2 regions of the Microbispora bryophytorum genome follow, and region 2 is predicted to be linked to the other one. Evidence: riboswitches for the same ligand, from Rfam matches in the RefSeq annotation. Region 2 holds a riboswitch; the other holds the start of a gene.

Region 1 (13,041 bases), on a different contig from region 2:
CGAGCGACCAGTGCTCGCCGAGGCCCTCCGCCAGCAGGCGCAGCGACTCGCGGTCCTGCGTGCCGAGCGTGTCGAGCAGTTCCTTGTCGGGCGTCTCGCGCACCTGCGTGCGCTCCTCCGCGGGCACGTACGTGTTCACCCAGTGCTGGGCGCGGTCGAGCCGCGGCCGCAACTCGTCCAGCCCGCCGATCTCCGGGTCGAACGCGCGCAGGATGCGCAGCGTCTGCTCCTCGTGCCCGGTGGCGATGTCCACGACCGAGGCGAGCGTCCGGTAGGGCAGCCGCCGCGGCGTCTCCGGCAGGACCCGGGAGGCCGTGCTCGACGCGCGGCGGTAGGCCGACTGGTCGGCCGGCAGCGCCGTGCCGTCCTGTACCTTCCTGGTCAGCGTGTCCCACTCGTCGTACATCCGCTGGATCTCCTGGTCGAAGGAGACCTTGAACGACTGGTTGGGACGGCGGCGGGCGTACAGCCAGCGCAGCAGCGCGGGCTCCATGATCGACAAAGCGTCGGCCGGGGTCGGCACGCCGCCCTTGGAGCTGCTCATCTTGGCCATGCCGCTGATGCCGACGAAGGCGTACATCGGCCCGATCGGCTGCGGGGCGCCGAACACCTCACGGACGATCTGGCCGCCGACGACGAACGACGAGCCCGGCGAGCTGTGGTCCACGCCCGACGGCTCGAAGACCACGCCCTCGTAGGCCCAGCGCATCGGCCAGTCGACCTTCCACACCAGCTTGCCGCGGGTGTGCTCGGACAGCAGGACGGTCTCGCTGTGGCCGCACACGCAGGTGTACGACATCGCGGTGGTCTCGTCGTCGTACGACGTGACCGTGGTCATGTCGCGGTCGCAGACCGAGCAGTAGGGCTTGTAGGGGTAGTAGCCGCCCGCGCCGGAGCCGTCGTCCTCGTTCGCGGCCCCCGAGCCCTCCAGGGCGGCGGCCTCGTCGGCGTCCGCGACCTCCTTGGCCTTGGCCTTCTTGGTGCGGTACTGGTCGAGGATCGCGTCGATCCGCCGCCGCTCGCGCATGGCGAGCAGCACCTGCTCCCGGTAGGCCCCGGAGCCGTACATCTGCGTCTGGCTGATGCCGTGGAACTCCACGCCCAGCTCCGCCAGCGCGGCGATCATCGGCGCCTTGAAGTACTCGGCCCAGTTCGGGTGCTCGCTGCCGGGCGGGGCCGGGACGGAGGTCAGCGGCTTGCCGATGTGCTCGTTCCAGGCGGGGTCGACACCCACGGGGACCTTGCGGAAGCGGTCGAAGTCGTCCCACGAGATGATGTGGACGCACTCGTGGCCGCGCCGCCTGATCTCGTCGGCCACCAGGTGCGGGGTCATCACCTCACGCAGGTTGCCCAGATGGATCGGGCCGGACGGGCTGAGACCGGACGCGCAGACGACGGGTTTGCCCGGTGCGCGCCGTTCAGCCTCGGCGATGACCTCATCGGCGAAACGCGCCACCCAGTCGGCGTCCATCACGTCAGTCCTCTCTGAACGGGATCCTGGCCTCTATGGTCCCGTACGCGAGGGAGTCGTCAGGACGCGTTCCGGGCGTAGACCAGCCGCAGGCCGATCAGCGTGAGCCAGGGCTCGTGCACGTCGATCGTACGGGCCTCACCGATGACGAGCGGCGCACCGGTGCCCGTGGCCACCACGGTGACGTCGTCGGGGTCGGCGGCCAGCTCGGCCGTCATCCGGTCCACGATGCCGTCGACCAGGCCCGCGAAGCCGTAGATGATGCCCGACTGGAGCGCCTCCACGGTGTTCTTGGCGATGACCGAGCGGGGCCGGACCAGCTCGACCTTGTGGAGCTGGGCCCCGGCCGTGGCCAGCGCGTCCACCGAGATCTCCAGACCGGGCGCGGTCACCGCGCCGACGTACTCCCCCCGGGCCGAGACGGCGTCGAACGAGGTGGCCGTGCCGAAGTCCACGATCACGCACGGCCCGCCGTACAGGGCGGCGGCGGCGAGCGCGTTCACGATGCGGTCGCTGCCGACCTCCTTCGGGTTGTCCATCCGGACCGGGACGCCGGTGCGGACGCCCGGCTCGACCACCACCGCCGTGACGTCGCCGTAGTAGCGCCGGGACATCTCCCGCATCTCGTTGAGCACCGACGGGACCGTGGAGCAGATCGCGATGCCGCTGATGTCGGCGTCCTTGAGCAGCGGCGACTGCCCGAGGAGACCCTGGAGCACCACCGCGATCTCGTCCGCCGTACGGCGGGGGTCGGTGGCGATCCGCCAGTGCTCGATCACCTCTTCACCCTCGAACAGGCCCAGCACCGTGTGGGTATTGCTGACGTCGATGGTGAGCAGCATTCCCCGATTATGCATCACGAAGATCTAGACCAAGGTCGAGTGCCGGGGCCGAGTGCGTGAGCGCACCGACCGCCAGGTAGTCGACCCCGGTCGCGGCGACGGCGCGGGCCACCTCCAGGGTCAGCCCGCCGCTCGACTCCAGCCGCGCCCGCCCGGCCACCAGCCGTACGGCCTCGGCGAGCTGGTCCACGGTGAAGTTGTCGAGCAGGATCTCCTCGGCGCCCTCGGCCAGGACCGGCTCGATCTGGTCGATCCTGTCCACCTCGACCTCGATCGGCAGGCCGGGGAAGGCCTGCCGTACGGCGCGGAACGCCTCGGCGACGCCTCCGGCGGCCACGACGTGGTTGTCCTTGATCAGGGCGGCGTCGTGCAGGCCCATCCGGTGGTTGACCCCGCCGCCGGCCCGTACGGCGTACTTCGCGAGCGCGCGCAACCCGGGCAGGGTCTTGCGGGTGTCACGGATCCGGGCGCCGGTGCCCTCCACCGCGTCCACCCAGCGGCGGGTCTCGGTGGCGATCCCGGACAGGTGGGTGAGGAAGTTGAGCGCGGTCCGCTCCAGCGTGAGCAGGTCCCTGGTGGCGCCCCGCACGGACATCACCACGTCGCCGGGGCGCACGCGGTCGCCGTCGGCGGCGTGCCGCTCGACCTCGACCGGCCCGTCGGCCTGGCGGAAGACGGTCTCGGCCACGGCCAGCCCGGCCACCACGCCCTCCTTGCGGGCCACCACGTCGGCGACGGCCCGCTGGTCCGCGGGAATGGTGGCGACCGAGGTCACGTCCTGTCCCCCGGCCAGGTCCTCCTCCAGCGCGGCGCGGACGAGCCCGAGCACGGCGTCCGGGTCGAGGCCGGTCTTGTCCAGCTCGTTCCGCAGTTCCTCGTGAGGCGTGTACGTCAAGGTCAGTCCCTCCGCCGTCAGGGCGATGTCGATGTGCGCCCGCCAGTGGGCGTCGTCGCGGTCGGGGTGGTCCTCCCGCCAGTGCGAGCCGCGGGTCTCCTCGCGCACGGCCGCCGCGGCGACCAGCGCGGAGGCCACCGTGAGGAGGTTGGTCGCCTCCCACGACTCGGTGCAGGGCTCGACCGCGACCGGCGTCCAGCGGGCGTCGGAGAGCGCACGGGCGACCTGCGCGAGGCTCCGGTCGCTGCGCAGCACCCCGGCGCCCCCGCTCATGTGGCTCTGGATCCTCGGCCGCGTACGCGGGTCCACCAGGCCCTCGGGCCGGTCGTCGGCCGGGACGGGCTCGTGCGTCGCGCGGTCGCGGGTCAGGTTCCCGGCCGCCAGATCGGCGGCGATGCGCTCGCCGTAGACGAGCCCTTCCAGCAGGGAGTTGGAGGCCAGCCGGTTGGCGCCGTGCACACCCGTGCAGGCCGCCTCTCCGCAGGCGTACAGGCCGGGAACGCTGGTCCTGCCGTATAGGTCGGTGCGCACGCCGCCGCTCGCGTAGTGGGCGGCGGGGGCGACGGGGATGGGCTCGGTGACGGGGTCGATGCCGTGCTCGCGGCAGACGGCGAGAATGGTGGGGAACCTGGACCGCCACTTGTCCTCGCCGAAGTGGGTGGCGTCGAGGTAGACGTGGTCGGCGCCGGTCCGCGCCAGCTGACGCATGATCGCCTTGGCGACCACGTCGCGGGGCGCGAGGTCGGCCAGCTCGTGCACCCCCCGCATGAAGCGCTCGCCGCTCGAGTCGATCAGCACCGCGCCCTCGCCGCGCACGGCCTCGGAGACGAGGGGCTGCTGGCCGGTCGAGCCCTCCCCCAGCCACAGGACCGTGGGGTGGAACTGCACGAACTCGATGTCCCTGACCACCGCGCCGGCCCGCAGCGCCAGCGCCACGCCGTCTCCGGTGGACACCACAGGGTTGGTCGTGGCCGCGTATACCTGGCCCATGCCGCCGCTGGCCAGCACCACGGCCCCGGCCCGTACGGCGCCGACGCCGTCGCGGGCGCCCTCCCCCATCACGTGGAGCGTGACCCCGCAGGCGCGGCCCTCGGCGTCGAGGAGGAGGTCGAGGGCGAGGGCGTGCTCGATGACCTCGATGCGGGGCTCGGCCAGCACCGCCTCGGCCAGGGCCCGCTGCACCTCGGCGCCGGTCGCGTCGCCGCCTGCGTGCACGATCCGGTTGCGGTGGTGGCCGCCCTCGCGGGTGAGCTGGAGCTCGCCGTCGGTGTCGCGGTCGAACTCGGCGCCGTGGCTCATCAGCCGCTTCAGCGCGTCGGGGCCCTCGGTGACCAGGACGCGGACGGCCTCCTCATCACACAGGCCGACCCCGGCGACGAGCGTGTCCCTCAGGTGCTCGTCGGGGGTGTCCTCGGGGTCGAGGACGGCGGCGATGCCGCCCTGGGCCCACCGGGTGGACCCGGCCGACAGCACGTCCTTGGTGACCACGAGCACCCGCGCGCGGGGGTCGAGTTCGACGTGGCGCAGCGCCACGGTGAGGCCGGCGATGCCGGACCCGATCACGACGGCGTCGGCCTCGACGGTCCAGCCGGGTGCGGGGGCGGTGAGTCTGCGTGCGAGCGCCACCATGAGGGGATCCCCTTTCGTCATAATGACGATAACGCCCCCCTGGCGATGGTGACGCCCCGCCCCCTCCTCCTAGGGGCACGCCGCGGGGGCGGCGCCTGTCGCGGGGCCGGTGCCTGCCGCAGGGGCGGCGCCTGTCACGGGGCCGGTGCAGAGCTGCGCGGTCAGAGTGGCGCGGGCCCATTCCTCCCACTGGTCCTGCGACCAGCCGCGGTCCTGGACGAAGAGCAGGTACAGCTGCGGGCTGAGCAGGCAGAACAGCAGATCCGCCGCCATCTCGACGGAGACGTCCGGCCGGGCGCCGGGTTTGCCCACGAGCGCCTGGGCCGCGGCGTGCTGCACGACATAGCGCGGGTCGGGGCCGTCGGGCCATCCCGCGGCGATCTGCGGGTCGGCGGCCCCGGCGGACTCGATCATCGGCATGAGCGGGGCGACCCGGCCGAGGATCTCACTCGTGCCGCGGACGTGCGCCCGCAGTTGGTCGGCCGCGGCGGGCTCGGCGCACGCGGCGCGGAACCACTCACGGTCCATGATGGCCACCGGCTCGATGTCGCCGGCGATGGACGTGTCGACGACGTCCTTGAACAGCGTGCGCTTGTTGCCGAAGGCGAAGTAGACCGTCTGAACGGCCACGCCCGCCCGGTCGGCGACCTCCTGCAGGCTCGTCGCCCCGTAGCCCTGCGCGACGAACAGCTCCCGCGCCGCCTGGATGACCTTCTCCCGGGTGCGGCGCGAGCGCTCGGCCCGTTTGTCCGGCCGCTTGACGATGTCCATGATGCGAGTATATCTCTAGAGTTCATCACTAGAGTTTGACTCTAAAGAAGTGGAGCGAGGCCATGAACACGCCGAACACCGCCCGGGGCACGAACAACGCAGACCGGGTCGGCAGCGGACCGGACCAGGAGCCGGACCAGGAGGAGGCCGTGCTGCGGGAACTGGAGGAGTACTACCGAACCGGCAAGCCGCCGTGGGATTCGGGCGTGACACCGCCCGAGCTGGTCGCCCTGATAGAGGGACGCGGGGAGAGGCGCGGGGAGGGGGACGGCGCGCTGCCGCCCGGCCGCGCTCTGGAGCTCGGCTGCGGCACCGGAACCAACGCGATCTATCTGGCCCGGCACGGCTGGGAGGTCGTGGCCGTCGACCTGGTCGGCCGCGCGATCGAGCAGGCCCGGGAGAAGGCCGACGCGGCGGGAGTGGCCGTACGGCTCCTGCACGGAGACGCCACCCGGCTCGACGAGCTGGACGCGTCCGGCCCCTACGACCTGTTCTTCGACCTGAGCTGCTTCTGCGGCATCCCGCCGCACCGCCGCGACGCCTACGCCGCCGGGCTCACCAGCCGTGCCGCTCCCGGCGCACGGCTGCTGATGTTCGGGTACGGCCCCGGAGTGCTCGACGACAAGTTCTCCGGGGTCACCGCCGACGAGTTGCGCGCCAGGTTCACCGGCTGGGAGCTGGCCGACATCACACCGGGGACGAACCCGTTCCCCACCTTCTGGTTCACGCTGCGGTACGGGGGAGCCTGAGCCGCCGCGACCTCTACAGGGTCAGGACCACGTTGTCGATGAGGCGGGTGGTGCCCACCTTGGCGGCCACGGCCAGGATCGCCTCGCCGCGGTGGTCGTCGCCGGCCGGCGCGAACGTCGCCGGGTCGGCCAGGATCAGGTAGTCGAGCAGCAGCGGCGGGTCGAAGCGGGCGGCTTCCTCCAGCACGGCCCGCGCGGCGTCGAGGATCCCGGCCGGCCCGGCGGTCTGGCCCCGCGCCGCGCCGGCCCGCAGCGCCCGCGACAGGGCGAGCGCGGTGCGGCGGTCGGCCTCGGACAGGTACCTGTTGCGGCTCGACAGCGCGAGGCCGTCCGGCTCCCGCACGGTCGGGGCGCCGACGATCGACACCGGGACGTCGAGGTCGGCCACCATCCGCCGGATCAACGCGAGCTGCTGGGCGTCCTTCTGCCCGAAGACCGCGACGTCCGGCCGTACGAGGTTGAACAGCTTGAGCACCACGGTCAGCACACCGTCGAAGTGGCCGGGCCGGAAGGCGCCCTCGACCACCCCGCCCATGCCGCCGGCCGAGACCTCCACCTGGCGGTCCGGCAGGTACATGTCGTCGGCCGAGGGCGTGAAGACCACGCGCACACCCTCCTCCTCGCACACTCGGAGGTCGGCCTCGAACGTACGGGGATACCGGGAGAAGTCCTCGTCGGGGCCGAACTGCAGGGGGTTGACGAACACGCTCACCACCACGTGGTCGGCGTGTTCGCGTGCCAGCCGCATCAGCGACCGGTGGCCCTCGTGGAGCGCCCCCATCGTGGGGACCAGGGCGATCCTCCCGGGGCCGAGCTCGTCCCTCGCCTTGTCGAGGGCGGCGCGGTCGGCGGCGACGGTCAGGTCCATATGTTCCCTCCCAGGGCGTCCAGAAGGCGTTCGGCCGCCTCCGGCTTGAGCAGGCCCGCCGCGAGCGCCCGGTCGGCGGTGAGCCGCGCGAGGGCGACGTACGCGTCCGCGGCCTCGGGGGCGGCCAGGATGAGCGCGTCGACGTGCTTGCGCACGGTGCCCGCGTCGCCGCGGACCACGGGCCCGGTGAGCCCGCTGATGCCGAGACGCAGCACGTTGTCGAGTGCCGCGCTCAGCAGGGGGCCGAGCATCCGGCCCGGATGCTCCACGCCGATCTTCGCGAGCAGTTCCTGCGACTCGGCGACGAGCGTCACCATGTGGTTCGCGGCGCCGGCCAGGGCGGCGTGGTAGAGCGGCCGGTCACGGTCGGCGATCCATACCGGCTCGCCGCCCATCTCGATCACCAGCGCCTCGGCCACGGGCCGCAGCAGGTCGGGCGCCGTGACGCCGAACGAGCAGCCGTTGAGCCGGGTCAGGTCGTCGCTCCTGCCGGTGAACGTCATCACGGGGTGCAGCGCGAGCGGCAGCGCCCCCGCCTCGGCCGCAGGGTCGAGCACGCCCAGGCCGTACGCGCCGCTGGCGTGCACGAGCAGCTTGCCGCGCAGGTCGGCGCCGGTGGCGGCGAGACCGGAGACGAGACCGGGGAGCACGTCGTCCGGCACGGTCAGCAGCACGAGATCGGACCGGGCGATCACCTCGTCCGGCCTGCTGAGCGCCAGGCCGAGACGGTCGGCGGCCCGCCGCGCCGACGCGTCGGACACGCCGCTTGCCGCCACCACCCGATGACCCGCGAGCATGAGCGCGGCTCCGAGCACGGAACCGACGCGTCCCGCGCCCAGCACTCCTACGGCGAGCCGCGCCGGGCGGTCACTTGTCTCCATGACGCCTCCCTCGGTTCAGCGTAGCGGCGGCGCTCCCGCCCGCCCGGGCGTGGCCCAACGGTCGGATTTTGTCCCATTTCTCCCGGGCCTATGTTGAGCCACAAGTACGAAAGTGACTACTTTTCGTTACGGCCTCGGCGTGTCGGTAACCTTGGGCCCCGTGGAGGTCACCTGGCGGGAGGCCATGCGGCGGGCGCTCTACGGCGCGGAGGGCTTCTACCTGCGGGAGCGCCCCGACCGGCATTTCCGCACGTCGGTGCAGGCCTCGCCGGTCTTCGCCGAGGCCGTGCTGCGCCTGCTCCTGCGGGTCGACGCCGCGCTCGGGCGGCCCGACCCGGTCGATCTCGTGGACATGGGCAGCGGTAACGGCCTCCTGGCCGCCCGGGTGCGGGCCGCCGCGCCGCCGGACCTCTCGAAGCGGCTGCGGGTCACCGCCGTCGACCTGTCCCCCCGGCCCGGCGATCTCGATCCGCGCGTCGCCTGGGAGCCGGAGGCGCCGTACGGCGCGGGCGGCCTGGTGATCGCCAACGAGTGGCTGGACAACGTGCCGCTCGACATCGCCGAGATGACGCCGGACGGCCCTCGCCTGGTGCTCGTGGACACCTCGACCGGCGAACAGCGGCCCGGGCCCGCTCCCGGCCCGGATGACCTGGCCTGGCTGGAGCGCTGGTGGCCGCTGCGCTCACCGGGAGAACGCGCCGAGATCGGCCGTCCCCGCGACGAGGCCTGGGCCTCGTTGATCACGCGGCTGGCGTGCGGCACGGCGGTCGCCGTGGACTACGCCCATCCGGCCAGACGACGGCCACCGCTCGGCACGGTCGCCGGATATCGCGACGGCTCGGTGGTGCCGCCGACACCGGACGGGTCGTGCGACATCACCGCCCACGTCGCGCTGGACGCCTGCGCGGCGGCCGGCGAGCGGGCGGGGGCGCAGGCGTCCACGCTCACCACGCAGCGGGAGGCGCTGCGGGACCTGGGAGTCACCGGCGCCCGCCCGCCGCTCGCGCTGGCGTCCGCCGATCCGGCCGCATACGTACGCGCGCTGGGCCGGGCCTCCCAGGAGGCGGAGCTGATCGACCCGGCCGGTCTCGGCGGCTTCGGCTGGCTCAGCCAGGTCGTCAGACGGTGACCTTGAGGGACTCCAGGCCGCGCATGATGTAGCTGGGCTTCCAGGCAGGCTCCTCGGCGAGCTCCAGCCTGGGCGCCAGCCCCAGCAGGGCGCCGAACGACTCCGCCATCTCGACCCGCGCGAGCGGTGCGCCGAGGCAGAAGTGGATGCCGGCGCCGAACGAGATGTGCGGGTTGTCCGCCCGGCCGAGGTCGAGACGGTCGGGATCGGCGAAGACCTCGGGGTCGCGGTTGGCCGAGCCGAACAGCAGCGCGATCTCCGTGCCCCTGGGGATCGTCACCCCGCCGACCTCGACGTCCTCCAGCACCCACCGCTCGAACATCTGCGCCGGGGTGTCGTAGCGCAGCAACTCCTCAACCGCCGTCGGCATCAGGCCGGGGTCGGCGCGCAGCCGCTCCAGCTCACCCGGGTTGCGGAACAGCGCCCACCACCCGCTGCCGGTGGCGTTGACCGTGGCCTCGTGCCCGGCGTTGAGCAGCAGCACGCAGGTGCCGATCAGCTCGTCCTCGGTCAGCCGGTCGCCGTCGTCGACCACCTGGGCCAGCGCCGAGATCATGTCGTCGCCCGGCCGATCCCTGCGGGCCCTGGCCAGCTCGCGCAGGTAGCCGGCGAACTCCGCCGCCGCGCGCACGGCCGTGTGCTGGACCTCCGGCGAGGGGTTCAGCTCGTACATCCCGCAGATGTCGGCCGACCAGGGGCGCAGCAGGTGGCGGTCGGCCTCGGGCACACCGAGCATCTCGGCGATCACCGTGACCGGCAGCGGCTCGGCCACCTCGGCCAGCAGGTCCCCGCCGCCGCGCTCGACCAGTCCCGCGGTCAGCTCGGTCGCGATCTTCCGTACGCGGGGACGCAGCGACTCGACCATGCGGGGGGTGAACGCCTTGGACACCAGGCGGCGCAGCCGCGTGTGGACCGGCGGCTCGACGTCGAGCATCCCGGCTCGGATCACCCGCCAGAACGGTTCCTGGAACTCCGGCTCGGGCTCGCGGCCGAACGCCTCGTGCGTCGCCACGTGCAGGTAGGACCGGCCGAGACGCCGGTCGCGCAGCAGCGCGTTCACATCCGCGTGGCGGGCGATCAGCCACTGCCCCGTCGGCTCGAAGAAGCTGACCGGATCGTTGTCGCGCAGGTCGCGGTAGGCGTCGTAGGGGTACGCGATGAACTCGGCATTCCAGGGATCAAACTTCACAATGGACAACAATACGGATGAAAGACCTCGCCTGGGAGTACGGGCGTGCGGGTCCGTCATGGCGTAGGTTGGGCCGATGCCGAAGCGCCGCGAACAGCCTCGCAGGGAGCCCCGCGAACTCGGCGAACTGCCCTATGCCGATCACCTTGAGCCGTTCAAGGGGCGGCTCGCGCAGGGCGGCGACTACGACACGGTCCTGTTCGACGGGGGCGAGTTCGAGGACGCCGACGCGTCCGGCGCCCGGTTCATCGAGTCGGCGTTCGCCTCGGTGACGTTCGCCGGCGGCCGATACCGGCGCGCCCGGTTCTCGGACGTGTGGCTGAACGGCGTGCGCTGGGTGGGCGGCGACCTCACCGAGTCCGTCTGGGCGGACGCGGAGATCGTCATGAGCGCCCCGGCCGGCACGGCGCTGCCCGGCGCCGAGATGAACCACGTGCTCTTCCACCGGTGCAAGCTCGACTCGGTCAACTTCCGCGCCGCCGACCTGCGGGAGGTCTCGTTCGTCGAGTGCACGCTGCGCGACGTGGACTTCGCGGGCGCCGCGCTGACCGGCGTAACCTTCCCCGGCTCGACGCTGGAACGGGTGCGGTTCGACAAGGCGCGCATGTCCCGGGTGGACCTGCGCGGCGCCGTGTCCCTGGGCATCTCCGACGGCTACGACGCGCTGCGCGGCGCGACCATCAGCGGCGTCCAGCTGATGGAACTCGCGCCGATGTTCGCCCACATCCTGGGTGTCACGGTCGACGACGGCTGACTTCGGCTGGGCCACCCGGACTTGCGGCCGGAGGGCGGTGTCGGGTTATAGTGCCGTCCAGGTCATGAGTGCCAGCGTCAAGCCCCGGCTTGCTGGCCGGCAACCCTCGCGCTCGCGGCGGGGTGCCCCGGGTGAGGACCGGGTCCGGCACGAGGTGTGCCGGGCAAGCGCGGGCTCCGCCTCTCCGATGCCATGGCCGGGGTCCCCGACCCGAGGAGCATGGCGTTGTCCGCACTCACCTTCGTCCAGCAGGCCGTCACCCGCATCTCCGAGCACGATCTCGCCCCCGTGCGCCTACCGGCTGTCGTGGGCGCCGACCTGGAGGTGCCCATCAGGGGCGGCAGGCTGGTGCAGTACGCGAACCTCGACTACGCGGCGAGCGCGCCCTGTCTGGAGCCGGTGAACGCCGCCGTCGCGGCGGCGCTGCCGGCCTACTCCAGCGTCCACCGGGGTGCGGGCTACGCCTCGCAGCTCACGACGGCCAGGTATGAGCAGGCCAGGCACACCGTGCGGGCCTTCGTCGGCGCCCGCCCCGGCGACGCGCTCATCTTCGTGCGCAACACGACCGACGCCATGAACCTGCTGGCCCGCAGCCTCCCCGAGGGCACCACCGCCGTCGTGTTCGAGACCGAGCACCACGCCTCGCTGCTGCCCTGGCAGAAGGCCGTACGGCTCGCGCCGCCCGCCTTCCCCGGCGAGGCGATCCGGGCGGCCGACGAGGCGCTGGCCGCCATCGACGGCCCGGCCCTGCTCGTCGTGACCGCGGCCTCCAACGTCACCGGCGAGCTGTGGCCGATCGCCGGACTGGCCCACATCGCCCACCGGCACGGCGCGCGGATCGCCGTGGACGCCGCCCAGCTCGTGCCCCACCGCGAGCTGAACCTGGCCGCGCTCGACCTCGACTACGTGGCCTTCTCCGGGCACAAGCTCTACGCCCCGTTCGGCGCCGGTGTGCTCGTCGGCCGCCCCGACTGGCTCGCCTGCGCCGACCCGTACCTGCGCGGCGGCGGAGCCGTACGGTCCGTGGGCGAGACGGTGGACTGGAGCGACGACCCCGAGACGCGGCACGAGGCGGGCACCCCCAACGTGCTCGGCGCGATCGCGCTCGCCGCCGCCTGCGACGCGCTCACCGCGACGGGCTGGGCCGCGCTGGTGCGGGATGAGGAGCGGCTGCTCGCCCGCCTGCGCGCCGGGCTCGCCGCCATCCCCGGCGTACGCGAGCTGTCGCTGTGGGGCCAGGACCACCCGCGCGTCGGCATCGTGTCGTTCACCGTCGAGGGCCGTACGGCCCGCGAGGTCGCCGAGGCGCTGTCGGCCGATTGGGGCATCGGCGTCAGGGACGGCAAGTTCTGCGCCCACCCGTTCGTCCGCCACCTCCTCGGCGGCGGGGAGGACGGCGCTCAGGAGGACGGCGGCTGCGCGGACGGCACGTTCAGCGCCGTACGCGCCTCGGTCGGCATCGGCACGACCACCGAACACGTCGACCGCCTCGTCGAGGCCCTGCGCGAGATCGCCACCGCCTGACGACGGAAGGTGAGGCCGGGGGTCTCGCTCAAGAGGTCCCCGATCAAGCGGCGTCCGTCGACCTCTCGCTGACCGGCAGGCGCAGCGTCCGATCACCGAAGTCGACGACCAGGTCCAAGCGGGCCCCGAGCGCCTCTACATAGCGAGCGATAACGTCGAGAGAGGTGACCTCTCCATGCTCGATCTGTGAGACCCGGGCGACGCTCAGACCCATGACAGCCGCGACGTCCCTCTGACCGAACCCAAGTTGCTTTCGCGCCTCGGCGAGCTGATGACCGCGCGCCTCGGCGAGAAGCTTTCTGGCGCCCTGCTCGATCACGGAAGGGGAGACGCCGGCCT
Region 2 (17,289 bases):
CGAGTGGAAGCTCGCGGACAAGGGGCTGCGGCAGGTCGGGCGCGGGCACAAGGCGGACTACCACAGGTGGGCGGCGACCTGCGTGGACAAGAAGTGGCGGGTGAAGCTGCACTACAACCAGCGCGAGTGGTATCTGCCCACCTCGAAGATCCTGGTCCTCGACCAGTGGGACAACCCGCGGCTGAGCGCGATCCTCAAGAACGCGACCTGGAGCTGACCGGCCTTCGCCCGCCGGGTCAGCGCAGCGCGGCGAGCTGGTCGTCGAACCAGCGCTGGGGCGGCAGGGCGCAGGCGGCCGCACGCAGCCGCTGACCGCGCGCGAGCCGCTCCTGCTCCGGCAGCGTCAGCGCCTCGTGCAGCGCCGCCGCCGTGCCGGACACGTCGTAGGGGTTGACGAGCAGGGAGTCGGCCCCCAGCTCGGCCGCCGCGCCGGCCTCGCGCGACAGCACCAGCGCACACCGGGGCGACAGGATCGGGCCCTCCTTGGCCACCAGGTTCATGCCGTCCCTGATCGGATTGACGAGCAGGACGTCGGCCAGCCGGTAGGCGGCGAGCGAGCGCGGGTAGTCGTCGTTCACGTTGAGGATCAGCGGGTCCCAGTCCTCGGTCGCGTACTCGTCCTCGATCTCCTTGGCGCAGCGCTGCACGGCCGCCGTGTACTCGCGGTACTCCGGCAGGTCGTGGCGGGAGGGATAGGCGAACGCGAGGTGGACGACCCGGCCGTGCCATTCGGGATGGGTGGCCAGGAACTCCTGGTAGGCCCGCAGGCCGCGCACGATGTTCTTGGACAGCTCGGTGCGGTCGATGCGCACGATCAGCCGGCGGTCGCCCACGAGGTCCTTGATCACGCTCATGTGCGACTCGACGTCCTGCTCGGCCGCCCGGGCCAGCAGCGCCTCGCCGTTCACGCCGAGCGGGTGGACGCCGATCCTGGTGGTCCGCCCGTCGTGCGTCACCGTCCGGGCGGCGTGGTCCACCCGGGCTCCGAGCAGCGTCTCGCAGCAGTCCATGAAGGCGCGGGCCCAGCGCGCGGTGAGGAATCCGGCGTGGTCGGCCCCGAGGATGCCGCTCAGCACCTCCGCCACGACGTCCTCGGGCAGCAGCGCGAAATATTCCGGCGGCGCCCAGGGCGTGTGCGAGAAGTGGGCGATGCGCAGGTCGGGCCGTTCGGCCCGGAGCATCGCCGGGGTCAGCGTCAGGTGATAGTCCTGCACCATGACGCGCGCCCGGTGGGCCGCCTCCTCGGCCAGGGCCAGCGCGAAGGCGCCGTTGTACGTGCGGTACGACTCCCACTCGCGGCGGAACCGCGTGCCGAACTCGGGGGAGAAGGGCGTGTTGTAAAGCAGGTGGTTGACGAACCAGAGGGTCGAATTGGCCACGGCGTTGTAGGCCCGGTGGAATACCGCGGGCGGGATGTCCAGCATGCGGATCGGCCCCGTCGCGAAGGCCCGGTCGAGCCGCCCGCCGGCCGCCTGGCGCACGGCGCCCCGGTCGCCGTCCGACAGCGCCGCGCAGACCCACAGGACGTCGGCCTCCCTGACCACCTCGGACAGGCCGGAGACGAGCCCGCCCCCGCCCCTGCGCATGGTCAGGCCGCCGTCGTCCGACAGCGTGAAGGACACCGGGCCCCGGTTGGACGCGATCAGAACGGTGCTGCTCATCCTGGGATTCCCTCGATCAGAGCGGGCGCGCATGCCGGAAGATTAATAAAAACCGGCCTCCGTCAATAGGATGTCAACCGATCGCGGGAGGGCTGAATACGGCATGGCACTGGACGACACGACCGAGGACCTGGCCCGATCGGCTGCCCAGGGGGACCATCGCGCGCTCGGCGAACTGCTGCGGCGCATCGAGCCCGACGTGCTGCGGCACTGTGAGCGGCTTCTACCGTATCGGCAGGACGCCGAGGAGGCCGCGCAGGACACGCTTCTCGCCGTGGCGCGCAACATCGCGAGGTTCGAGGGGCGGGCCAGGTTCAGCACCTGGCTGCACATCGTGACCGTGAACTGCGCCAGGACCACCTACCGCTCGCTGAAGCGGCGCTCGTCGGAGCAGGCGGAGGAGCTGCCCGAGCAGCGGCCCGATCCCCGGCGGGTCAGCGTCATCGCGGGGTCGCGGCTCGATCTGCTCGACGCGATGGAGGCGCTTGAGACCGAGCGGCCCGACCTCGCCCAGGCGCTCGTGCTGCGCGACATCTGCCAGCTCGACTACGCGGAGGTCGCCGACCAGTTGAAGATCCCCCTCGGGACGGTCAAGTCCCGTATCCACCAGGCGCGCAAGTACGTGCAGAACGCCCTCGGCGAGGCGTACGGCTGATACAGATTGTCTCGCGTTGTGAGACGCGGGAACGGACACCGAGGACGCCGGGGTACAGTGCTAGTGCCGCGACTGACAAGATTCGCCCGTACGGAGCGGTGGCCGCAGTGGTGTGTCGCAAGGCGGAGGAGCTCGTAGCCGGAGGCTGCGGGCGACGACGCCGCCGCGAGGTGCCGCTCTGGGCGACGCTCCGGGGCAGAGATCGGCAGGAGGGGCGCACAAGGACCTTCCTCGGAAGATCCCACAACTGAACATGCTCATCCAGAGGGGTGGAGGGACCGGCCCTGCGAAGCCCCGGCAACCTCCCCGGTGTCGAACTCGTGCCCACGAGGCCCGGCCGGGACAGGTGCCAATTCCGGCTCGCGGCCAGGGTGGTCGCGAGCGAAGATGAGGGAAAGGCCTCGCTTCATGGCGCATACCAGCACCGCCGCTAACACCGCCGCCGACACCTCTGTGAACACCGTCGAGTTCGGCCCCGCCACCGGTCTTTCGTGTCGCGAATGTGGCGCTCTCTACGATCTCGGCCCGATCTTCGCCTGTACGGAGTGTTTCGGCCCTCTTGAGGTGGCGTACGACTTCGGCGAGGTTCGTCGGGAGGACATCGCGTCCGGCCCGGCGAACATCTGGCGGTACAGCTCCCTGCTCCCCGTCCCCGCAGGTGTGGCGGCCAAGCCCAACCTGCAGCCCGGCTGGACCAAGCTCGTGAAGGCCGACAGGCTGGCGGCCGAGCTGGGCCTGCGGTCGCTGCACGTCAAGGACGACTCCGGCAACCCGACCCACTCCTTCAAGGACCGGGTCGTCGCGATCGCGCTGGAGGCCGCGCGCAACTTCGGCTTCCACACCCTGTCGTGCTCCTCCACCGGCAACCTCGCCGGCGCGGTGGGCGCGGCCGCCGCCCGGGCCGGGCTGGACTCCTGCGTGTTCATCCCCGCCGACCTGGAGCCGGCCAAGGTCACCATGGCCGCCGTGTACGGCGGACGCCTGGTCGCCATCGACGGCAACTACGACGAGGTCAACCGCTTCTGCTCCGAGCTCATCGGTGACGAGCTGGGCGAGAAGTGGGGCTTCGTCAACGTCAACCTCCGGCCCTTCTACGCCGAGGGCTCCAAGACGCTGGCGTACGAGATCGCCGAGCAGCTCGGCTGGCGACTGCCCGACCAGATCGTCATCCCGGTGGCCTCCGGCTCGCAGCTCACCAAGATCGACAAGGGCTTCCGTGAGCTGATCAAGCTGGGGCTGGTCGAGGAGCGGCCCTACCGGATCTTCGGAGCGCAGGCCGAGGGCTGCTCGCCGGTCTCCCAGGCGTTCAAGGCCGGGCAGGACGTCGTGCAGCCGGTGCGGCCCGACACCATCGCCAAGTCCCTCGCCATCGGCAACCCGGCGGACGGGCCGTACGTGCTCGACATTGCGCGGCGGACGGGCGGCGCGGTGGAGGACGTGAACGACCAGGAAGTGGTCGAGGCGATCCGCCTGCTCGCCAGGACCGAGGGCGTCTTCGCCGAGACCGCGGGCGGCGTCACGGTCGGCGTGCTGCGCAAGCTGGTGCGCGAGGGCCGCCTCGACCCCGACGCCGAGACCGTGGTGCTGAACACCGGTGACGGACTCAAGACGCTCGACGCGGTGGCCGAGCACGCCCGTCCCGCCGCCGTCATCCGTCCCTCTCTCGACGCCTTCCGTGCGGCATTCGCCAACTGAAAGCGTTTCAAAAAGCCCATCGGCAGCAACGAAAGCGAGCGAACAATGAGCGTTTCCGTGCGGATTCCGACGATTCTCCGGACGTACACCAACGGCGCCGCGGAGGTGAGCGGCGAGGGGGGAACGCTCCGCGAGGTCCTGCAGAAGCTGGACGCGGACTACCCCGGCATCGGCGGCCGCATCCTGGACGAAACGGGTAAGATCCGGCGTTTTGTCAACGTCTACGTCGGAGAAGAGGACGTCCGATTCGCCGACGGTCTGGACACCGCCACGCCGGACGGGGTGCAGATTTCGGTCATCCCCGCGGTCGCCGGAGGCTGAGCCGCCGCACCGCGGCCGAGCATCTGACATGCGCTTCTGCCGATGAAGAAGTCATGCGATGCCATGGCAAAAGGTGCAGCTCTCAACTATTCAACAGTAAAGTGAATATTCTGCGATCCTGCTTTGAGCGAACGCCAAGTAGTAGTTTGCGGATTGACTCTGTTGTCCTACGCCTTGACACGGGTATGGTCGAAGACGATCGACAAAACCGGGGGCTTCTTGGGTGTGGTCCCCAGCCCAGCAAGAGGAGTCGGAAGTGGCGCAGGGCACCGTCAAATGGTTTAACGCGGACAAGGGCTACGGCTTCATCGCGGTGGACGGTGGTAAGGACGTGTTCGTCCATTACTCGGCAATCATGATGGACGGCTACAAGGCCCTCGAGCAGGGTCAGCGGGTTGAGTTCGACATCACGCAGGGTCAGAAGGGCCCGCAGGCGGAAGCCGTACGGTCCGTCTGATCCCGTCATCGACCTTGGAAGGCCCGGCACGCGGATTTCGCGAGCCGGGCCTTCCGCTTGCTGTGTCGCCCGCTTCTTGCTGGGTCGCCCGCCGCGCTCGGCTGCTCGGGGCGCCACACCGGCCGGGTCGTGCCGGAGGTGAGCGGAGAGCACGGCCTCGTCGCGGTTGGTCGCTTCGCGCCCGTGCGCTCCTCGGTCCAGAACGCGGCCGTGCTCCTCGCCGCTCCCGCGCGCTCCTCGTCCGGAGGCCGGCCGCGCCGCTCGCGGCACCTGGGCGCTTCTCGGTCCGGGCCGGCGGCACGTCCTTTTGGGGCTCGTCGGTGCCCCCGCTCCGCTCGTCGACTCGCTGATCTGGACATAACGTCCAAGCTGGTCAGCATGGCTCCCGCTTGCACTCGCAGGGGTAGAGTGCTAAATACTTGTTTGGCACTCTGAGGTCGAGAGTGACAACAACCGGGATCGGGGCGATGGGGCTCGCGCAGGGATAGCGGGTCCGCGCCGTCGCGGGCGTCGGCTCGGTCCGTTGAAGACACCCTGCTACTGGGAGGTCTAGCCTAATGGCAGCCAAGATGATCGCGTTTGACGAGGACGCCCGGCGCGGTCTTGAGCGCGGGATGAACCAGCTCGCCGACGCCGTGAAGGTGACCCTCGGCCCGAAGGGCCGCAACGTCGTGCTGGAGAAGAAGTGGGGCGCCCCCACGATCACCAACGACGGTGTCTCCATCGCCAAGGAGATCGAGCTCGAGGACCCGTGGGAGAAGATCGGCGCCGAGCTCGTCAAGGAAGTCGCCAAGAAGACCGACGACGTCGCCGGTGACGGCACCACGACCGCTACCGTGCTCGCCCAGGCGCTGGTCCGCGAGGGTCTGCGCAACGTGGCCGCCGGCGCCAACCCGATGTCGCTGAAGAAGGGCATCGAGGCCGCCGTCGAGCGCGTCAGCGAGGAGCTGTCGAAGCTCGCCAAGGACGTGGAGACCAAGGAGCAGATCGCCTCCACCGCCTCCATCTCCGCCGCCGACCCCGAGATCGGCGCCCTCATCGCCGAGGCGATGGACAAGGTGGGCAAGGAAGGCGTCATCACCGTCGAGGAGAGCAACACCTTCGGCCTGGAGCTGGAGCTCACCGAGGGCATGCGCTTCGACAAGGGTTACGTGTCCGGCTACTTCGTGACCGACCCCGAGCGCATGGAAGCGGTCTTCGAGGACCCGTACGTCCTGATCGTCAACTCCAAGGTCTCGGCGAACAAGGACCTGCTGCCGCTGCTCGACAAGGTCGTGCAGTCCGGCAAGCCGCTGGTCATCATCGCCGAGGACGTCGAGGGCGAGGCTCTGGCGACCCTGGTCGTCAACAAGATCCGTGGCCTGTTCAAGTCCGTGGCCGTCAAGGCTCCGGGCTTCGGCGACCGCCGCAAGGCCATGCTGGGCGACATCGCCACCCTCACCGGTGGCCAGGTCATCTCCGAGGAGGTCGGCCTCAAGCTCGAGAACGCCACCCTCGACCTGCTCGGCCGCGCCCGCAAGGTCGTCATCACCAAGGACGAGACCACGATCGTCGACGGCGCCGGTGACGCCGAGCAGATCGCCGGCCGGGTCAACGAGATCCGCGCCGAGATCGAGCGCACCGACTCCGACTACGACCGCGAGAAGCTCCAGGAGCGCCTCGCCAAGCTGGCCGGCGGCGTCGCCGTCATCAAGGCCGGCGCGGCCACCGAGGTCGAGCTCAAGGAGCGCAAGCACCGCATCGAGGACGCCGTCCGCAACGCCAAGGCCGCGGTCGAGGAGGGCATCGTCCCCGGTGGTGGCGTGGCCCTGCTGCAGGCCGGCGCCAACGCGTTCGACAAGCTCGAGGTCAACGGCGACGAGGCCACCGGTGCCGCGATCGTCCGCAAGGCCCTTGAGGAGCCGCTGAAGCAGATCGCCGTCAACGCCGGCCTCGAGGGCGGCGTCGTGGTGGAGAAGGTCCGCAACCTCCCCGCTGGTGAGGGCCTCAACGCCGCGACCGGCGAGTACGTCAACATGTTCGAGTCCGGCATCATCGACCCGGCCAAGGTCACCCGCTCGGCGCTGCAGAACGCGGCGTCCATCGCGGCGCTGTTCCTGACCACCGAGGCCGTCATCGCCGAGAAGCCCGAGAAGGAGAAGGCCCCCGCCATGCCCGGCGGCGGAGACATGGACTTCTGATCCATCTGCCTGCTTCGTCTCAACGGAAGGGCGGTTCCCCCTCGGGGGAGCCGCCCTTTCCCGTGGTGCGCCTCAGGCGAGGCCCCTGACCCAGCGGGCGCAGTCGGTCTGCATCGCGTATCCCGCCGAGGCCCAGGCGTGGTGCGCCAGCGTGTTGTCGTGCAGGACCATCGCGTCGGCACGGAACGCGCCGAACTTCCGGAACCGCTCCTCGGCGGCCCGGATCAGCAGCGATCCGATGCCCGTGCGCCGGTGGGCGGGGTCCACGGCGAGCCGGTAGAGGTGGGCGCGCCAGCCGTCCCACCCGGCGATGAGCGTGCCGACCACGCGGCCGTCGATCTCCGCGACGAGCAGCGCCTCGGGATCGCGTTCGATCAGGGCCACGACCTTGCCGGCGTCGTCGTGCCTGTCGGTGTTCTCCGCGGCGTCCAGCCAGAACCGCAGCACGGTGGGGACGTCGTCGAGCGCTCCATGGCGGACGCGCACGCCGGGCGAGGTCATCGCAGCTCCTCGGGAAGGTCGCGGCTGTGTAGGACGGTCAGTGACGTTACCGCCCGGGTGAGGACCACGTAGAGACGGGCGAGGCCGCGCTCCTCGGCCTCCGCGATCGCGGCCGGCTCGGCGACGATCACGTGGTCGTACTCCAGGCCCTTGGCGAGCGTCGCCGGCACCAGCAGCACCCGGTCGTCGCCCGTCGAGTCCGGGTCGAGCACCGTGTGCGGCACCGCGGCGGTCTCCAGGGCCGCGGAGAGCGCGGGAAGGACGGAGTCCGTCGCGATGACCCCGATGGAGCCCTCCTGCGCGAGGGCCTGCCGTACGGCCTCGGGGAGGGCGGCCGTGACGTCGCTCTCGCGGCGTACGGACAGGGAGCCGGCGCCGGCCCGCAGCGAGCGCGGCGGGGCGAGCTCCGGCGCGACGGAGGGCAGCAGCCGCGCGGCGAAGTCGAGGACCTCGCGGGGCACGCGGAAGCCGAGCGTGAGCTCGGTGACCTCGCCCGAGGGCTGGCCGAGGTGGTCGAGCACGGTCTTCCACGAACGCGCCGACCAGGGCGTGGTGCCCTGGGCGAGGTCGCCGAGCACGGTCGCGGAGCCGGTGCGGCAGCGGCGTCCGAGCGCGCGCAACTGCATCGCCGACAGGTCCTGCGCCTCGTCCACCACCAGGTGTCCCTGCGACGGTGTCCGCTCGATCAGGTCGCCCAGTTCGTCGAGCAGCGCCGCGTCGGCGGCCGTCCACTTGGCCGATCGGTGCGACTTGTACGGCTTGCGCCACACGATGAGCTGCTGCTCCTCCGGGGACAGGTCCGACCGGGCCGCTTTGGCCAGGAACTCGGGGTCCGACAGCAACCGGAAGAGCACCTGCTCGGGAGTCAGCCGCGGCCAGGCGGCGTCCAGCACGGCCTTGACCGGCTTCGACCGGGCCACCGCGTCCTGCACCCGGTCGTCGGGCGACTCGCCGCGCCGTTCCATCTGGACGAGCACGGCGTGGGCGAGCCGCTGGGCCAGGGTGGCGCGGCCCGGGCCGTACCTCGTCGTGCCGCGCAGCGAGGCGACGATCTCACTGACCTCGTGGTCGGCCACCCGGTAGCGGTTGATGCCCTTGGTGAACAGCACCCCTTCGGCCGGCTTGGTGACGTGCAGCCACAGCGCTCGCCTGAGAACCTCGGCCATGCGGGCGTCGCCCTTCACGGCCGCCACCCCGGGGTCCTCGGGATGGGCGTGGTCGCCCAGGGCGCCGGCCACCGTCGTCTGGTTCACCTTCACCTCGCCGAGCGCGGGCAGCACCGAGGAGATGTAGGAGAGGAAGGCCCGGTTGGGCCCGACGATCGTCACGCCCGAGCGCGACAGCTTCTCGCGGTGGGTGAACAGCAGGTAGGCCGCGCGGTGCAGGCCCACGGCCGTCTTGCCGGTGCCCGGTGCGCCCTGCACGCAGACGGTCACGCCGAGGTCGGCGCGGACGATCTCGTCCTGGTCGGGCTGGATCGTCGCCACGATGTCCCGCATCGGGCCGGTGCGGGGCCGCTCGATCTCCTCGGTCAGCAGCCTGCTCTGCCCGAGCGCCCGGCCGTCGAGCGGTTCGTCCTCGTACGCGGTGAGGTCGCCGCCCTGGTAGCCGAACCTGCGGCGCAGCGCCACCCCCATCGGGTCGGCGGGGCCGGCCTGGTAGAAGGCGCGGGAGATCGGGGCGCGCCAGTCGATCACGAGGGGCCGGCTGCTCTCGTCGTGGACGTGCCTGCGGCCCACGTAGACCGTGCTCGGCAGGTCGTCGCCGGCCGTGCGGTCCAACCGGCCGAAGAACAGCGGCGCGTCGGGGTGGTCGGCCAGCGCGGCCACCCGCTGGTCGAGCAGGCCCTGCAGAACCTGCTGCGACACCCAGTCGCCGGCGGCGTCGGCCGACAGCGACTGCGCGTGCTCGCGCATCGCTCGCAGCGCGGCGCGGGAGGCCGCGAGATGGGCGCGCTCGGCTTCGAGCACATTTCCGGGCATGCGGATGCTCCTCCGGGCATGGTGGGGACGGGACTGGTGGAAGCGGAAAGCACAAGAGCCTAGCTCTGGGCAGCGCGATGCCCAAACGGTATTTCTCTCGCGTGTCGTCGTTTCCCGGGACGGGTATCTGAACCCGGGTGACGCGCACCGTGGTTCCTCCGGCGATCCCGGCCGCGGCGAGCCTGCTGCTCGCCACGCTGTGGGGGTTCGCGATCTTCGGCGACTGGGGCAGACAGGCCTTCTGCATGACGAGCCTGGGAGCGTCGCCGGGCTGCGCGGACCGGATCGCCTCGGTGATCGCGCTGTCCGTGATGGTCGGGGTGGTCGCGGCGTGCGCCACGGGGGTCGCCTGGTTCGCCAGGCGCACGGCCCTGTACGGCCTCGCCGTGGCGGCCTGGGTCGTCGCGCTGGTGGTGCTGTTCGTCGGCGGCCTGGTCGCCCAGTGACCGCGTCCCGATGACCGGCACGAGAAGCTTCGCGACGGCGACGATGGAGCACTCCGTCGTCGCGCCGCCGGAGAAGCGGTTGCAGTGGGGTGTTTTGTCCTGATATGCCGCGCGTTGTCTGAGTCGCGAGCCTGTGAGTCGCGAGCTCACCGGCGGCCAAGGTAGCGGGCAGCGAGAAACCAGGAGTAGGGCGAAAAATGCGTATATTGCGTGATTCGCCTTATTGCTGGGTATTGCCGCCATCACGACTGCATCATGTGAGGGTAAGGCGCGAGGCGAGGGGGTGATGGGGTGACAAGGCCAAAGGGCATCTCCTGGACCTAGGCCGTGTCCGCGCAGGTTCCCAGGTCCGTGGGTGCGCGCACGGTCAGCGGGTCCGTGCTCGTTCGCCGGGTCCGCGGGTGCGCGCACGCTCGCCGGGTACAAGCGACGTTCATCCGTTGCGCGGAGGTTCGCCGGGTCCGCGTGCGCAGGCGTTCAGCGCGGCGCCAGGTGCGCGCGGTGCGCCGGGCGAAGGAGCACCACGCGCCGGTTCCGCGGCCTGTCGTGCCGGAACCGGGCCAAGGCCGGCGTCTACCGCGCCCGGCGCCGTACGTGACCGGAGAGGGTCAGCGCGCCGGGTCCTCCTCGCCCACGTCGTCGGCGTCGATGATGTGGTAGGCGTACCCCTGCTCGGCCAGGAACCGCTGCCGGTGCGCGGCGAACTCCTGGTCGACCGTGTCGCGGCTGACCACCGAGTAGAACCGCGCGCCGCCGCCGTCCGCCTTGGGGCGCAGCACCCGGCCGAGCCGCTGGGCCTCCTCCTGGCGCGAGCCGAACGTGCCGGAGACCTGGATCGCCACGGCCGCCTCGGGCAGGTCGATGGAGAAGTTGGCGACCTTCGAGACGACCAGCACCCGGATCTCCTTGTCGCGGAACGCCTGGAACAGGCGCTCGCGCTCCTTGACCCTGGTCTCGCCCTTGATGACCGGTGCGTTCAGGTGCTCGCCCAGCTCGTCGAGCTGGTCGATGTACTGCCCGATGACCAGCACCTGCTCGTCCGCGTGCAGCCGCACCAGCGCCTCGGTCACCCTCGTCTTGGCGGGCGTGGTCGAGCAGAACCGGTAGCGCTCGTCGCTCTCGGCCATCGCGTAGGCCAGCCGCTCGTCGTCGCCCAGCGTCACCCGCACCTCGACACACTCGGCGGGGGCGATGTAGCCCTGGTTCTCCATCTCCTTCCAGGGCGCGTCGTAGCGCTTCGGCCCGATGAGCGAGAAGACGTCGCCCTCCCGGCCGTCCTCGCGCACAAGCGTGGCGGTGAGGCCGATGCGCCGCCGGGCCTGCAGGTCGGCGGTCATCCGGAAGATCGGCGCGGGCAGCAGGTGGACCTCGTCGTAGACGACGAGCCCCCAGTCGCGGGCGTCGAACAGCTCAAGGTGCCGATAGGTGCCCTGCCGCCGGGTCGTCATGACCTGGTAGGTGGCGATCGTGACCGGCCGGATCTCCTTCTTGGTGCCGGTGTACTCGCCGATCTCGTCCTCGGTCAGCGAGGTGCGCTTGATCAGCTCCTGCTTCCACTGGTGGGCCGAGACCGTGTTGGTCACCAGGATCAGCGTGGTCGCGCTGGCGTGCGCCATCGCCGCGGCGCCCACGATCGTCTTGCCCGCGCCGCACGGCAGCACCACGACGCCGGAGCCGCCGTGCCAGAACGCGTCGGCCGCCTCCTTCTGGTACGGCCGCAGCGACCAGCCGTCCTCGCGCAGGTCGATGGGGTGGTGCTCGCCGTCGACATACCCGGCCAGGTCCTCGGCCGGCCAGCCGAGCTTGAGCAGCGTCTGCTTGACGTTGCCGCGCTCCGAGGGGTGCACGGCCACCATGTCGGCGCCGTGGCGCTCCCCGACCAGCGGCTGGATCTTCTTGGAGCGCAGCACCTCCTCCAGCACGGCGCGGTCGATGCTGGTGAGCACCAGGCCGTGGACGGGATGCTTCTCCAGCCGCAGCCTGCCGTAGCGGGCCATGGTCTCGGCGACGTCCACGAGCAGCGCGTGCGGCACGGGATAGCGGCTGAAGCCGATCAGCGCGTCGACCACCTGCTCGGCGTCGTGCCCGGCGGCCCGGGCGTTCCACAGAGCGAGCGGGGTGACCCGGTAGGTGTGGACGTGCTCGGGCGCGCGTTCGAGTTCGGCGAACGGGGCGATGGCCTTGCGGCACTCGCCCGCCCTCGGGTGGTCGACCTCCAGCAGCAGCGTCTTGTCCGACTGGACGATCAGAGGCCCGTCACTCAATGCCTTGCTCCCCCACTCGTACGGCTGTCGCCTATCAAACACGAGGCCGGGCCGAATCAGTCCCCGGTCGCGGGAATCAGTCCAGGTAGCCGTTGACGCCGGCCCAGACGACCACGCCGATCCCGACCACGAACAGGACGACGTTGATGCCGATGGCGATCCACGCCCACTTCAGCAGCCTGCGCGCATGGTCCGGCGCGGTGTCCACCTTACTGAGCGCGATCCCGGACAGGATCGCCCCGGCGATGCCGCCGAGGGAGATGTAGCAGCTCAACGTCAGCACGATGCTGATGACCAGGGCCACGATCGAGTGCGTGCGCGGGCCCTCCTGCCTCGGCGGATAACCGCCGGGCGGGTAGTAGCCGTACTGCTGCTGGTAGCCGTACGGCCCGTACTGCTGGCCTGGGTCGGGTCCCGGTTGCCCGTACGGTCCGTACTGCTGGCCGGGGTTCGGCCCCGGTTGGCCGTACGGCCCGTACTGCTGCTGTCCGTAGGGGTTGGAGCCGGAGGGCGGTCCATAGGGATTGGACGGGGTCTGCCAATCCTGGGGTCCCTGCCCCGGCTGCTGTGGAGTCGTCACCCTGAAATCCTTTACTACGGGGGGCTTCAAGGTTTACCACGGATAGGTCATCGGCCGATCTCGGCGATGCCGGTGATGCGGTGCAGGGCGAAGCGGTGGACCGTCGCCCGGGTCTCGTCGTAGGCGGTGAGGTAGCCGCCCTCCATCCGGGCCGGTTCGAGGATGCGGCTGGTGGCGTGCCCCTGCGAGTCGAGGTAGCCGATCCACACCCGCGACCCCTGCCGGATGGCCTCCTGCAGCGCGCTGATCGTGGCGGTCGCGGGGGAGCGGGGCACCTGGCCCTCCGGCGCCTCCACGGGCCGCCGCCGCGAGTCCCCTGCCCGCATCGCCCGCACGGCCGCGTCGATCACCTCGGGATCGGGAGCGTTGCTCGCGGTCACGCGCGCGGCGAGCTGTCCCTCGGTCCGCCGGGCGTCGGCCCGCGCGACGACCACGTCGCCCTCCAGCGACTCGGCCACCGGCGCGTACCCCATCGCCCGAAGGGAGTCGACCAGCGCGGCCCTGGATGTCTTGGAAGCCAGCACGGTCGGCGCGAGCCGCCGCAGTCGCAGCAGGTGGGCCCGCTTGTCGGCGAGCACCTCGTCGAGCAGGGCCGGGTCGTCGCACCGGATGTACGCCGACGCCGTGCCGACCCGGATGCGTCCGTGGCGGCGGGCGACATCGGCGACCAGATACCTCAGCGGCTGCGGGACCGGGGTGGCCGAGTGCCGTTCCAGCACGGCGAGCAGGTCGTCGGCGGAATGACCGGCGTCGAGCGCGCGGCGGACCGACTGCTCGGAGAAGCGGTACACCGTCGCGCCGCCCTTGCTCTCCACGTCGGCCGTGAGCGCGAGCCTGCGGCCGAGGTCGGTGGTCAGCGGGCCCGGCGCCACGGCTGTGAGGTCGGCCTGCAGCAGCACGTGGTCGACCGGCTCCGGCAGCAGCGGCGCCAGCAGGCCTGCCGCCGTGCCGTCGCCGCGGGCCACGGCACGGCCGTGCGTGGCCGGCACACCGAGCCCGGTCACGCCGATGTGCTCGGCCTCGCGCAGCGCGAAGCGTACGAGCCGGTCGCGCAGCGCGGGACGGCGGCGGGGCTGCTCCCAGGCGAGCCGGGCCAGCACCGACTCGGGCGTCGGCGCGAGGCCGGGCGGGGCCGACTCCAGCACGGCGAGCATGCGCGCCCGCATCTGTGCGGCGCCCGGCCTGCGCAGGTCGGGATGGAGGGCGTTCAGCGGCCGGTCGCGGTCGTCCCGTTCACCGATCAGGCCGGGGGCGCGTTCCATGGCGGCCCACGCGACGGCGAGCACGGCCCAGCGGTCCTCGGTGGCCTTGATCCGCCAGCCGTCGTAGCCGCCCGTCGGCAGCCATTCCCCCTCGCCCGCCGCGACCAGCCCGGCCGCGTGCGCGACCTCGACCACCAGCCCCGCCGCCCACTCCGGCAGGTCGAGAAGCTGGGCCGTCCGCCTGAGGTCCCGTACGGCGAGGCCGCCCGCGCGCAGCACGCCCGGCGGGTCCACGCTCCACACCTCGCACAGATCCTCGACCGTGCGCACGAACGTGAACGCCTGCCCGGCGGCCGTGCGGTCGGCCAGGTCCTGGTCGCGTACGGACCCTTCCAAAGCGGGCGGGCCGGGGGACAGGTCGCGGTGCACCCGGCCGTCGCGCAGCACGAGGGCGACCTCACGGGGGAGCGCGACGGTCTCCTCCCCGGTCGCGCCGAGCAGCCCGCGGGCCAGCAGTTGCTCGATGGGCGAGTGGGCGCTCGCGGCGTCCACCTCCCGGCGGGCGTTCGGCAGCCGCCCGCTCGACGGGCCCCAGACGAGCTCGTCCAGGGCCGCCCGCGCCTGGGGGGAGACCTCGCCGACGAGGCGCGCGACCGTCGCGGGGTCGGCCAGCAGCGCCGCGAGCCGCTCTCCGGCCGGTCGTCCGCCGTCCGGCTGTTCACCGCCGCTGCCGCCCTCGCCCGCCGGGTCGATGTCCCGCAGGAGCACGTCGAGCCGTTCCGGCGAGTGGTGGCGGAACACCTCGGCGGCCGGCGGCCCCAGGGCCGCCGGGGGTTCGAGCGCGTCGGCCACGCCCGGCGCGGGCAGCAGCGCGTCGCCGGGCCCGTAGACCAGGGCGCGCGTGGTCAGCACGTCGAGCGCGGCGTCGAGGGCGCGACCGAGGGTCTCGTCGTCCCGATCGCCGGGAACGGCACGGCGGAGCAGGGACGAGAGCGTCTCACGGCCGGCGGGGCCGGGCCGCAGGGCCAGCGTCTCCAGCACGGCGAGCGAGAAGCGGTCGAGCCGGTCGAGCGCCCGGCCGATGGCCGAGGGACTGCAGGCGCGCGCGGCCAGACCGTCGATGTGCGCGGGGACGGGCGTCACGAGTTCGGGCCGCGCCGCCACGAGCGCCCGCAGTCGCTCGTCGGAACGGCCGCGTAGCCACTCGCTGAAGTCCGTGCCCGTCATTCTCTCCATGGTAGGGCGGGAGCTTCGTCCGGCCGCCGGAGCGCCGGTGTGGCAGGGGTTCCGCGCGTCTGGGCGGCGCCCCGGGGAAAGATCCACACGAATCTGGTCATGGGACGCTTGAATCGCTTCTGGGTGGGTCCACGGGGCCGGTCTTGGGCATAACCTACATCCATCACCTTCACGACAGTCTGAACGAGGTCACCCCTGTGCCGAGTGGCAAGGTCAAGTGGTACGACGCCGACAAGGGTTTCGGCTTCCTCACCCGCGACGACGGCGGTGAGGTCTTCGTGCATTCCTCCGCTCTGCCCAAGGGAGTCGAGGCGCTCAAGCCCGGGCAGAAGGTCGAGTTCGGTGTGGCCGAGGGCCGCCGCGGACAGCAGGCGCTCTCGGTGCGGGTGATCGACCAGCCGCCGACGCTGGCCAAGGCCGCCAAGGGCAAGACGAAGCGGAAGAAGCCCGACGAGATGGTCGTGATCGTCGAGGATCTGATCAAGCTGCTCGACGACATCTCGAACTCCTACCAGCGGGGCAAGCACCCGGACGCCGCGCACGCCAAGAAGATCGCGACCGTGCTGCGCGCCGTCGCCGACGACCTCGACGCCTGATCTCCCGGCGGATCCCGTACGTCCCCGCCGCCAACGTCCCCGCCGCCCGTGCAGGTCACGGACGGCCAGGTCGCGGACGGCGGGGTCACGGACGGCCCGCGAGCTCAGCCGGCCGTGGCGGCGCGGGCGGTGAGCCTGCGGCGGCGGAGCATGACGAGGCGGCCGAAGGAGAGCGCGAGGGCGGCGGACATCACGCCGAACCCGGCGGGGCCGGCCACGAACAGCGACATCACCAGGCCCAGCAGGCCGCCGAGCACCCAGGCGATCTGGAGCAGCGTCTCGGCGACGCCGAACGCCGAGGAGCGCACCTCCTCGCCGATCTCACGCTGCACGATGGCGTCGAACGCGAGCTTGCCGAGGCCCTGGGCGAACGCGCCCACGAGGGCCACGGCGGCGGCGGTCCACAGGGTGAAGAAGAACGCCGCGGCGACGGTGGCGACCGTGGCCAGCGCGAGCGTGGCCATGACGGTCAGGTGCGGCGACCGGGAGCGGGACCGGGAGCCGGCGGCGGCCCCGGCCAGGCCGCCCGCGCCCGCGGCGGTGGCCAGCAGCGCCAGCGCGACCTTGGGGTCCACGCCGCGCAGGTGACCGTCCTGGACGAGGAACAGCAGGAAGAACACGAGGAAGCCCGACTGCACCCGGATCGCGGCGTTGGCGCCCATGGCCTCGCCCACCACGGGGCCCAGGTTGAGCACGGTGCGCCAGCGGGGGCGTGGCTCGGTCTGCTCCAGGTCGGGCGCGTCCACGTGCCGCGGCAGCCGTACGGCGAACACCCCGGACAGCAGGAACAGCGGCACGGCGCCGCGCAGCACCCAGTCGGCGCCGGCGACGGCCGACACGCCGGCGGCGACGCCGGCGCCCACACCGGCCGACACCAGCGCGAACAACGCGACCCTGGCGTTGGCCGTCACCAGCGGGATGTCGGCGGGCAGCACGCTCGGCATGATCGCCGCACGGGACACGTTGTAGGCCTTCGACAGAACCAGTACGGCGAGCGCCGAAGGGAACAGGGTGACCGCGTCGGAGGTGTGGACGGCGCCGGCCATCCCCCAGCACAGCAGGCCCCGCGCGAGCAGGGTGCCGGCCATGATGTAGCGGCGGCCGGAGCGGAGCCGGTCGAGCACCGGCCCCACGAAGGGCGCCACCACCGCGAACGGCAGCATGGTGATCAGCAGATAGGCCGCGACCTGACCGCGGGCCTGGCCGACCGGCAGCCCGAACAGCAGCGCCCCGGCGAGGGCCACGGTGACCAGTGCGTCCCCGGCGGAATGGGCGGCCGTCAGCTCGATGAGACGGCCGAGACCGGTGCGGCCCGCTCCCTGGGCGTGCGTCAGCCGGCGCGTCGCCCGCGCCGGCGCTCTCACAACACGCGCGACTTTCGCCCAAATCTTCACCATAGGCACCGAGGGTCCTTCCATGTTTGCCCATCGAGCCGGTGCGGTCCGCTCGCGGCGTGGGTGAAAATGGAGTGTGAGTCGTACCCGAATCCGTAGCACTCCAGTCGACCAGGCCT

Evidence for each region. A riboswitch is a leader RNA that binds a small molecule or an ion and turns the genes downstream of it on or off. The one in region 2 is predicted to bind S-adenosylmethionine.
Region 1: it holds a riboswitch for S-adenosylmethionine, as region 2 does, so the genes downstream of both, ACGFIB_RS30350 (aminotransferase class V-fold PLP-dependent enzyme) here and thrC (threonine synthase) in region 2, are expected to answer to the same signal.

Annotation. Positions count from the first base shown of each region.
Region 1 covers NZ_JBICTF010000011.1:6,893-19,933, forward strand. The annotation lists gene lysS (lysine--tRNA ligase) at 1-1,471, opposite strand, end outside; gene ACGFIB_RS30305 (type III pantothenate kinase) at 1,531-2,313, opposite strand; gene ACGFIB_RS30310 (L-aspartate oxidase) at 2,321-4,858, opposite strand; gene ACGFIB_RS30315 (TetR/AcrR family transcriptional regulator) at 4,907-5,608, opposite strand; gene ACGFIB_RS30320 (class I SAM-dependent methyltransferase) at 5,671-6,357, shown strand; gene panC (pantoate--beta-alanine ligase) at 6,371-7,225, opposite strand; gene ACGFIB_RS30330 (Rossmann-like and DUF2520 domain-containing protein) at 7,216-8,106, opposite strand; gene ACGFIB_RS30335 (SAM-dependent methyltransferase) at 8,267-9,235, shown strand; gene ACGFIB_RS30340 (cytochrome P450) at 9,225-10,424, opposite strand; gene ACGFIB_RS30345 (pentapeptide repeat-containing protein) at 10,501-11,178, shown strand; SAM riboswitch class IV at 11,239-11,354, shown strand; gene ACGFIB_RS30350 (aminotransferase class V-fold PLP-dependent enzyme) at 11,443-12,702, shown strand; gene ACGFIB_RS30355 (helix-turn-helix domain-containing protein) at 12,746-13,041, opposite strand, start outside.
Region 2 covers NZ_JBICTF010000012.1:20,828-38,116, forward strand. The annotation lists gene ACGFIB_RS31845 (hypothetical protein) at 1-217, shown strand, start outside; gene ACGFIB_RS31850 (alpha,alpha-trehalose-phosphate synthase (UDP-forming)) at 237-1,661, opposite strand; gene ACGFIB_RS31855 (RNA polymerase sigma factor) at 1,765-2,316, shown strand; SAM riboswitch class I at 2,571-2,710, shown strand; gene thrC (threonine synthase) at 2,725-4,011, shown strand; gene ACGFIB_RS31865 (MoaD/ThiS family protein) at 4,057-4,332, shown strand; gene ACGFIB_RS31870 (cold-shock protein) at 4,589-4,789, shown strand; gene groL (chaperonin GroEL) at 5,347-6,969, shown strand; gene ACGFIB_RS31880 (GNAT family N-acetyltransferase) at 7,042-7,470, opposite strand; gene ACGFIB_RS31885 (HelD family protein) at 7,467-9,452, opposite strand; gene ACGFIB_RS31890 (hypothetical protein) at 9,590-9,898, shown strand; gene ACGFIB_RS31895 (DNA repair helicase XPB) at 10,507-12,162, opposite strand; gene ACGFIB_RS31900 (hypothetical protein) at 12,239-12,742, opposite strand; gene ACGFIB_RS31905 (helicase-associated domain-containing protein) at 12,790-15,171, opposite strand; gene ACGFIB_RS31910 (cold-shock protein) at 15,378-15,776, shown strand; gene ACGFIB_RS31915 (MFS transporter) at 15,881-17,140, opposite strand; gene ACGFIB_RS31920 (DUF3027 domain-containing protein) at 17,247-17,289, shown strand, end outside.